Regions from separate parts of the Cytobacillus pseudoceanisediminis genome, predicted to be linked through region 1. Evidence: a T-box and tRNA genes for the amino acid it is inferred to sense, from the RefSeq annotation. Region 1 holds a T-box; the other holds one or more tRNA genes.

Region 1 (3,383 bases):
CGTAAACGGTTGCTCCCGCTGCTTTTGCAAATTGCATTAAGAAGGTTGCAACTCCTCCTCCAATCCCTGGAATGAACACCTTCATGCCTGACTGAAGCTTTCCTCTTGTGAACAATGCTCTGTAGGCGGTTAGTGCAGACAGGGATAGGACGCCCGCTTCCTCCCAGGTTAAATACGCCGGCTTGGGTGCTGTGTTTTCAGCAGGAATGGTGATATATTCAGCGAATGTGCCATGAAACGGCAAGCCGACGATTTCAAAGCCTGCTGGCGGTGCATCGCTCTTTTCCTTCCATCCCAGTCCGGGATTGATGATGACCTCATCACCTGGCTTCACGTGTGTAACGCCTTCTCCGACTGAGTCTATGACTCCCGCTCCGTCTGAACCGATGACAAGCGCAGGATCTTCTGGCTTGTGGCGGTTCAGGACAAATAAATCACGATGATTCAAGCCTGCCGTTTTTAATTTCACCCTCACCTCGCCGTTACCCGGATCGGACTTTTCCAGTTCACCATAAGATAATCCCGCGCGGCCTGCTACTCCTTCATGAATGATCGCTTTCATTTCCTTCACCTGCTTTTCTTTAAAAATTTCGTCTATTCTATCATATCTTGAAAGTGCCAGGAGGAAAAAGCGATATGCCTACTTTGCACTGCTAAGCCTTAGTTTCACAAATTTTCTTTTGCCTGCCTGCAGAACTAATCCGTCTGTGATTTTCACGAGCATCTGAACATCGCCGACTTTCTGTCCGTTTAAACGGATGCCGCCGCCCGCAATCATTTTTCTGGCTTCCGTTTTGGAGGAAAGCAGGCCGAGGCCGGCAAGCAGGTCTGTAATGAGGACTTCACCTTCACCCTTCCATTCGGCTTCCGGGATCTCATCCGGCATGGCTCCCTTTTGGAAAATAGTTTTGAAATGCAGTTCGGCTTTATCGGCTTCACCTGTGCCATGGTACATGCGGACGATTGTTTTACCTAAAAGCATTTTGGCGTCACGCGGATGAAGTGTGCCGTTTTCGAGCCCCTCTGCGATTTGCTGTTTTTCTTTTACTGGCAGATCTGTTGCGAGATTGAAGTATTTTGGAATCAGCTCATCCGGGATGGACATGGTTTTGCCGTACATATTATTGGGATCTTCATCGACACCAATGTAATTGTTTTTTGATTTGGACATTTTCTCTTTGCCATCCAGGCCTTCAAGGAGCGGCATCAGGATGACCACCTGCTTTTCTTTTTGGAAATGCTCCTGCAGATGGCGTCCCATCAGGACATTGAAGTGCTGATCATTCCCGCCAAGCTCGATATCGCTTTCGAGTACAACCGAGTCATATCCCTGCATCAGCGGGTAGAAAAATTCATGAAGAGAGATCGGTTTGCCTGTGGACAGGCGCTCTGAAAAGTCATTGCGTTCCAGCAGGCGGGCAACTGTTATGCTGGCAGACAGGCGGATGACGTCTTCAAGCTGGAGATCCGAAAGCCATGCTGAGTTGTAGTGAAGATCGACCTTATTCATGTCCAGCACTTTGCTGAATTGCTCGAAGTATGTTTTGGCATTACGTTTCACCTCTTCATCGGTGAGCTGGTTTCGGGCTGCGGATTTGCCTGTCGGGTCGCCAATTTTTCCGGTAAAATCGCCAATAATCAGCTGGATGATATGGCCATTGTCCTGGAACTGCTTTAGTTTATTCAGCACAACCGTATGGCCGATATGGACATCCGGTGCAGAAGGATCAAGCCCCAGCTTAATTTTTAAAGGCTGGTTTTGAAAAATGGACTTGGCTATTTTATTCTTTAGCTCTGCTTCAGGCAGAATATCCTGGACACCATTGCGGTATACCTCCAGCTGCCTCTCTGTTTCGTGTTTTTGCTGGGCTGTTAATTTTCCAAAAAAATCCCCCATGTCCCCCATCCTTTCTATTATCGGAATACAAAAAACCACGCCCCTAAAGAAAGGGACGTGGCTAACGCGGTACCACCCTTTTTGAAGATTGCTCTTCCACTCAGCGGATTAACGGCCCGTGCCGTTCCCTGCTACTCCTGTTCACAGAGAAAGTTCAAGAAGGTAATTCACTGTTATCTTTGTGCTGATTTTCACCAGGCATCAGCTCTCTAAAACAGGGAGATAAGCAGCTACTTGTTTCTGTCATTACGTTTAAATTTGAAATTTTTATTATTTTAGCGGAATGGAGGACATTGTTCAAGTGTTTTTTCTCAAGCAATATTAGATGAAGGTTTTTCAACCGTAATACTATATAAAAACCAGGAACATGCAATGCCCCTGGTCCATGGTTATTTCGTTAAGATAATCGGTCCTTCTTTTGTGATGACAACGGTGTGTTCACATTGAGCGACATGGCTTTTGTTAGGTGTAACGAACGTCCAGCCGTCGCTCATTTCCCTTACTTCTTCATCACCGCTTGAGATAAAAGGCTCAAAGGCAACAACCATGCCTTCTCTTAACAGCTGTTTATCCCATGGATCAAAATAGTTCAGGATATGGTCCGGCTTTTCATGAAGGGAGCGGCCGACACCGTGTCCAGTCAGATTCATGATAACGTTGAATCCATTGTTTTTGGCAACCTTGTGAACTGTCTTTCCGACAAGGCTCAGCTTGCCGCCCGGCTTTAATTTTTTCAGTCCTTCATCGAATGCCTCCTGAGCCGCATCACATAATTTTTGCAGTTTCTCGTCTTCACCAACGACAAATGATAGGCCTGTGTCTGCGAAGTAGCCATCTTTTGATCCTGAAACATCAATATTTACAAGATCGCCCTCTTTAATCACCCGGCTTCCAGGAATGCCATGGGCCACTTCTTCATTCACGCTTATGCATGTGAAGCCTGGAAAATCGTATTCTCCTTTAGGGCCTGAAATCGCTCCGTGCTTTTCAAAAAGCTCTCCGGCTAAGTCATCAAGCTCCTTGGTTGTTACACCTGGCTTAGTTTTTTCAATCATCTCATCGCGGATCTCCGCGACAATTCTGCCGATTTCCTTCAGTTTTGCTAATTCTTCTTCATTTTTTACAATCATAAGAATCCTGCCTTTTCAATAGTTGTTATTTCTCTATTATAATCTAAATGTGGCGTGCTTAATAAGATTTCGCCTTTTCTGTTGCTAAAAACCTAATAATCAACAGGAAAGTGATAAGGCCTGTTAAGGAAAACAGCAATGCTTCGAGCAGATGTCCTCCATCATTATTAGATTCTGCACGACTTGGTGTTCTTGCTTCACCGCTCAGTATTTTTCCGTAAAAACCCTCATGACCTGATAAAATTCTGCCATCCTGCACTTGGACCATTCCATTGGGACCGGCAACGGGAACAAGAAAGCGGGCTTCCTTTGTTTTCTCCCAAAATAACAGGAACTTGCCTCCATCCTGCTGATAT
Region 2 (3,383 bases), 230 kb from region 1:
CAAGCCACAATGAATCTTCCTGCTATATTTCCAGCACAAATTAACCGATTTATAGACAAATTAAAATTGAAATCTCAACCGGCAAATAAGAACCATTTAATGCTGGCAGACAAGTTACTGTCTTTGCATTTGGAGGATATTCCTTATGGAAGGCGATTTGAGTATACATTTGAGGGATTGGAGAAGGGGGTTAAGTGTGCTTCTTGCCAGCACTTTATGGATCGATTGCACAGAGCTGCTTTAGTATGTAAGAATTGCGGATACAAAGAAGATGTCGAATTGGCAATCGTTAGAAGTGTTAAAGAGTTTAGAGTTATGTTTCCCGATATGATGCTAACAACCAATATTGTGCATGAATGGTGTTCTGATATTATTTCAAAGAAAAAATCCGGAAAATCCTATCAAACAACTTTAATCATATCATTCATGGCAAGACTTCTTACTTTGAATAAAACACAATTATGTTGAGTAGTTTATTTTTAACAGTATGGCATGTCCCCTTCGGCTATCCTCACACGATTCATGAATAAGCAAACATCATTAGATTCTTTTAGATCACACTATCGATACTGAAGGGCTCTATTCAGAATTATTAGTTCCATTCACTGAGGTTATCGAACCTTAATGGCTTTATTCTGCTGCATTAGTTCCGCTCACTTGACATCATGAAACTGAACGGCACTATTCACTTGCATTAGTTCCATTCATGTGACATCTTTGAAACTGAACGGCACTATTCTCTTGCATTAGTTCCATTCACATGACATCTTTGAAACTGAACGGCACTATTCTGCTTCATTAGTTCCGTTCACATAAAGTCATCGAATCTTTCTGGCTCTATTTTGGTGCATAAGTTCCGTTCACATAACATCTTCGAAATTTAGAGATTCTTTTTCGCCTCTTCAGTTATTAGTTCCGCTCAATTCACAACATTAGGACACATCGTTTTTTTCCTCCTGCTAAGTCAATAATTATGTCCTTTTGAATTACTTCCGAACAGTTCAGAACCCCATTTCGAAACCACCCTCTGAATCGTTCGGAACCCTGCATTGAAACAACTTGCATCACAATCAGCAGAAGGGCTGCATTGATATTTGCTTTCCGCTTTAAAATTTGCACAGATTTTAATTAACAACAAAAAAGGTTTCCCTATTAGGAAACCTTTTTTAGATACCGGTGGTCGGGGTCGAACCGACACTCCAGAAGGAACACGATTTTGAGTCGTGCGCGTCTGCCAATTCCGCCACACCGGCATATTAAAATGTAGTAAATCTTGTGGTGCCGAGGACCGGAATCGAACCGGTACGGTAGTCACCTACCGCAGGATTTTAAGTCCTGTGCGTCTGCCAGTTCCGCCACCCCGGCGTATATCAGCGAATCAAGATTTAGATTATGGAGGCGGCAACCGGATTCGAACCGGTGGTAAAGGTTTTGCAGACCTCTGCCTTACCACTTGGCTATGCCGCCATAAATTGAAGTTTATTCTGGAGCGGAAGACGGGATTCGAACCCGCGACCCCCACCTTGGCAAGGTGATGTTCTACCACTGAACTACTTCCGCAAAATGGCTGGGCTAGCAGGATTCGAACCTGCGAGTGACGGAGTCAAAGTCCGGTGCCTTACCGCTTGGCTATAGCCCATTGATCGTTCATATTACATTTATATGAGAGTTATACTCGTACTGTTACTTTAAAATTATGGGGCGACTGATGGGAATCGAACCCACGAGTGTCGGAGCCACAATCCGATGCGTTAACCACTTCGCCACAGCCGCCATTATAAAATTGGCAGGGGTAGTAGGAATCGAACCCACATCAAAGGTTTTGGAGACCTTCGTTTTACCATTAAACTATACCCCTATATAAATGGTGGAGGGGGCAGATTCGAACTGCCGAACCCGAAGGAGCGGATTTACAGTCCGCCGCGTTTAGCCACTTCGCTACCCCTCCATATTAACATAAAAAAATGGTGCCGGCGAGAGGACTTGAACCCCCAACCTACTGATTACAAGTCAGTTGCTCTACCAATTGAGCTACACCGGCAAATCAATTCAGTAAAGGTGGCTCAGGACGGAATCGAACCGCCGACACAAGGATTTTCAGTCCTTTGCTCTACCGACTGAGCTACTGAGCCAAATATTATTAATATTGTAAAAATGGCGGTCCGGACGGGACTCGAACCCGCGACCTCCTGCGTGACAGGCAGGCATTCTAACCAACTGAACTACCGGACCAAATTGCGGGGGCAGGATTTGAACCTGCGACCTTCGGGTTATGAGCCCGACGAGCTACCGGACTGCTCCACCCCGCGACAATAATATGGTGGAGGATGACGGGATCGAACCGCCGACCCTCTGCTTGTAAGGCAGATGCTCTCCCAGCTGAGCTAATCCTCCATTATGGTGACCCCTACGGGATTCGAACCCGTGTTACCGCCGTGAAAGGGCGGTGTCTTAACCGCTTGACCAAGGGGCCAATATAGAATTAATAATGGCGGAGAGCAAGGGATTTGAACCCTTGATACGCGGTTAGCGTATACACGATTTCCAATCGTGCTCCTTCGGCCACTCGGACAGCTCTCCATTTGGCTCCGCAGGTAGGATTCGAACCTACGACCGTTCGGTTAACAGCCGAATGCTCTACCACTGAGCTACTGCGGAATAGTGATATTTGTAAAACAGCCCGGCAGCGTCCTACTCTCACAAGGGGACAGCCCCTAACTACCATTGGCGCTGAGAAGCTTAACTTCCGTGTTCGGTATGGGAACGGGTGTGACCTTCTCGCTATCGCCACCAGACTATTTTTCAAAGACAAGTATTATTATACCGTCTTTTTATCATTTTTCAAGAGGAAATTTACTATTTTTCGTTCCCTCAAAACTAGATAATGTATGAAGAAGAATTTGCCGAGTATTCACCAATAACTTGTCTAGCTTCGGCTCCTAACTTCTCTCGAAGTTGAACAGTCGCCTCCGCTTTTCGTTTTGGTTAAGTCCTCGATCGATTAGTATCAGTCAGCTCCACATGTCGCCACGCTTCCACCTCTGACCTATCAACCTGATCATCTTTCAGGGATCTTACTAGCTTGACGCTATGGGAAATCTCATCTCGAGGGGGCTTCATGCTTAGATGCTTTCAGCACTTATCCCTTCCGCACATAGCTACCCAGCGATGCCTTTGGCAAGACAACTGGTACACCAGCGGTGCGTCCATCCCGGTCCTCTCGTACTAAGGACAGCTCCTCTCAAATTTCCTGCGCCCACGACGGATAGGGACCGAACTGTCTCACGACGTTCTGAACCCAGCTCGCGTACCGCTTTAATGGGCGAACAGCCCAACCCTTGGGACCGACTACAGCCCCAGGATGCGATGAGCCGACATCGAGG

Evidence for each region. A T-box is a leader RNA that pairs with one kind of tRNA and senses whether it is charged. The one in region 1 lies ahead of tyrS (tyrosine--tRNA ligase), so its partner is inferred to be a tRNA-Tyr.
Region 2: it encodes a tRNA-Tyr, which carries the amino acid that the T-box ahead of tyrS (tyrosine--tRNA ligase) is inferred to sense. The anticodon was not compared.

Annotation. Positions count from the first base shown of each region.
Region 1 covers NZ_CP097349.1:3,147,683-3,151,065, forward strand. Annotated here, with positions in the region: gene M5V91_RS16850 (zinc-binding dehydrogenase) at 1-562, opposite strand, end outside; gene tyrS (tyrosine--tRNA ligase) at 641-1,897, opposite strand; T-box leader at 1,946-2,153, opposite strand; gene map (type I methionyl aminopeptidase) at 2,287-3,027, opposite strand; gene M5V91_RS16865 (hypothetical protein) at 3,086-3,383, opposite strand, start outside.
Region 2 covers NZ_CP097349.1:2,912,779-2,916,161, forward strand. Annotated here, with positions in the region: gene M5V91_RS15610 (nuclease-related domain-containing protein) at 1-468, shown strand, start outside; tRNA gene M5V91_RS15615 (tRNA-Leu) at 1,172-1,253, opposite strand; tRNA gene M5V91_RS15620 (tRNA-Leu) at 1,277-1,365, opposite strand; tRNA gene M5V91_RS15625 (tRNA-Cys) at 1,394-1,467, opposite strand; tRNA gene M5V91_RS15630 (tRNA-Gly) at 1,486-1,560, opposite strand; tRNA gene M5V91_RS15635 (tRNA-Gln) at 1,565-1,639, opposite strand; tRNA gene M5V91_RS15640 (tRNA-His) at 1,698-1,773, opposite strand; tRNA gene M5V91_RS15645 (tRNA-Trp) at 1,785-1,858, opposite strand; tRNA gene M5V91_RS15650 (tRNA-Tyr) at 1,866-1,948, opposite strand; tRNA gene M5V91_RS15655 (tRNA-Thr) at 1,966-2,041, opposite strand; tRNA gene M5V91_RS15660 (tRNA-Phe) at 2,060-2,132, opposite strand; tRNA gene M5V91_RS15665 (tRNA-Asp) at 2,156-2,232, opposite strand; tRNA gene M5V91_RS15670 (tRNA-Met) at 2,236-2,309, opposite strand; tRNA gene M5V91_RS15675 (tRNA-Val) at 2,319-2,394, opposite strand; tRNA gene M5V91_RS15680 (tRNA-Glu) at 2,399-2,473, opposite strand; tRNA gene M5V91_RS15685 (tRNA-Ser) at 2,490-2,580, opposite strand; tRNA gene M5V91_RS15690 (tRNA-Asn) at 2,584-2,658, opposite strand; rRNA gene rrf (5S ribosomal RNA) at 2,679-2,795, opposite strand; rRNA gene M5V91_RS15700 (23S ribosomal RNA) at 2,982-3,383, opposite strand, start outside.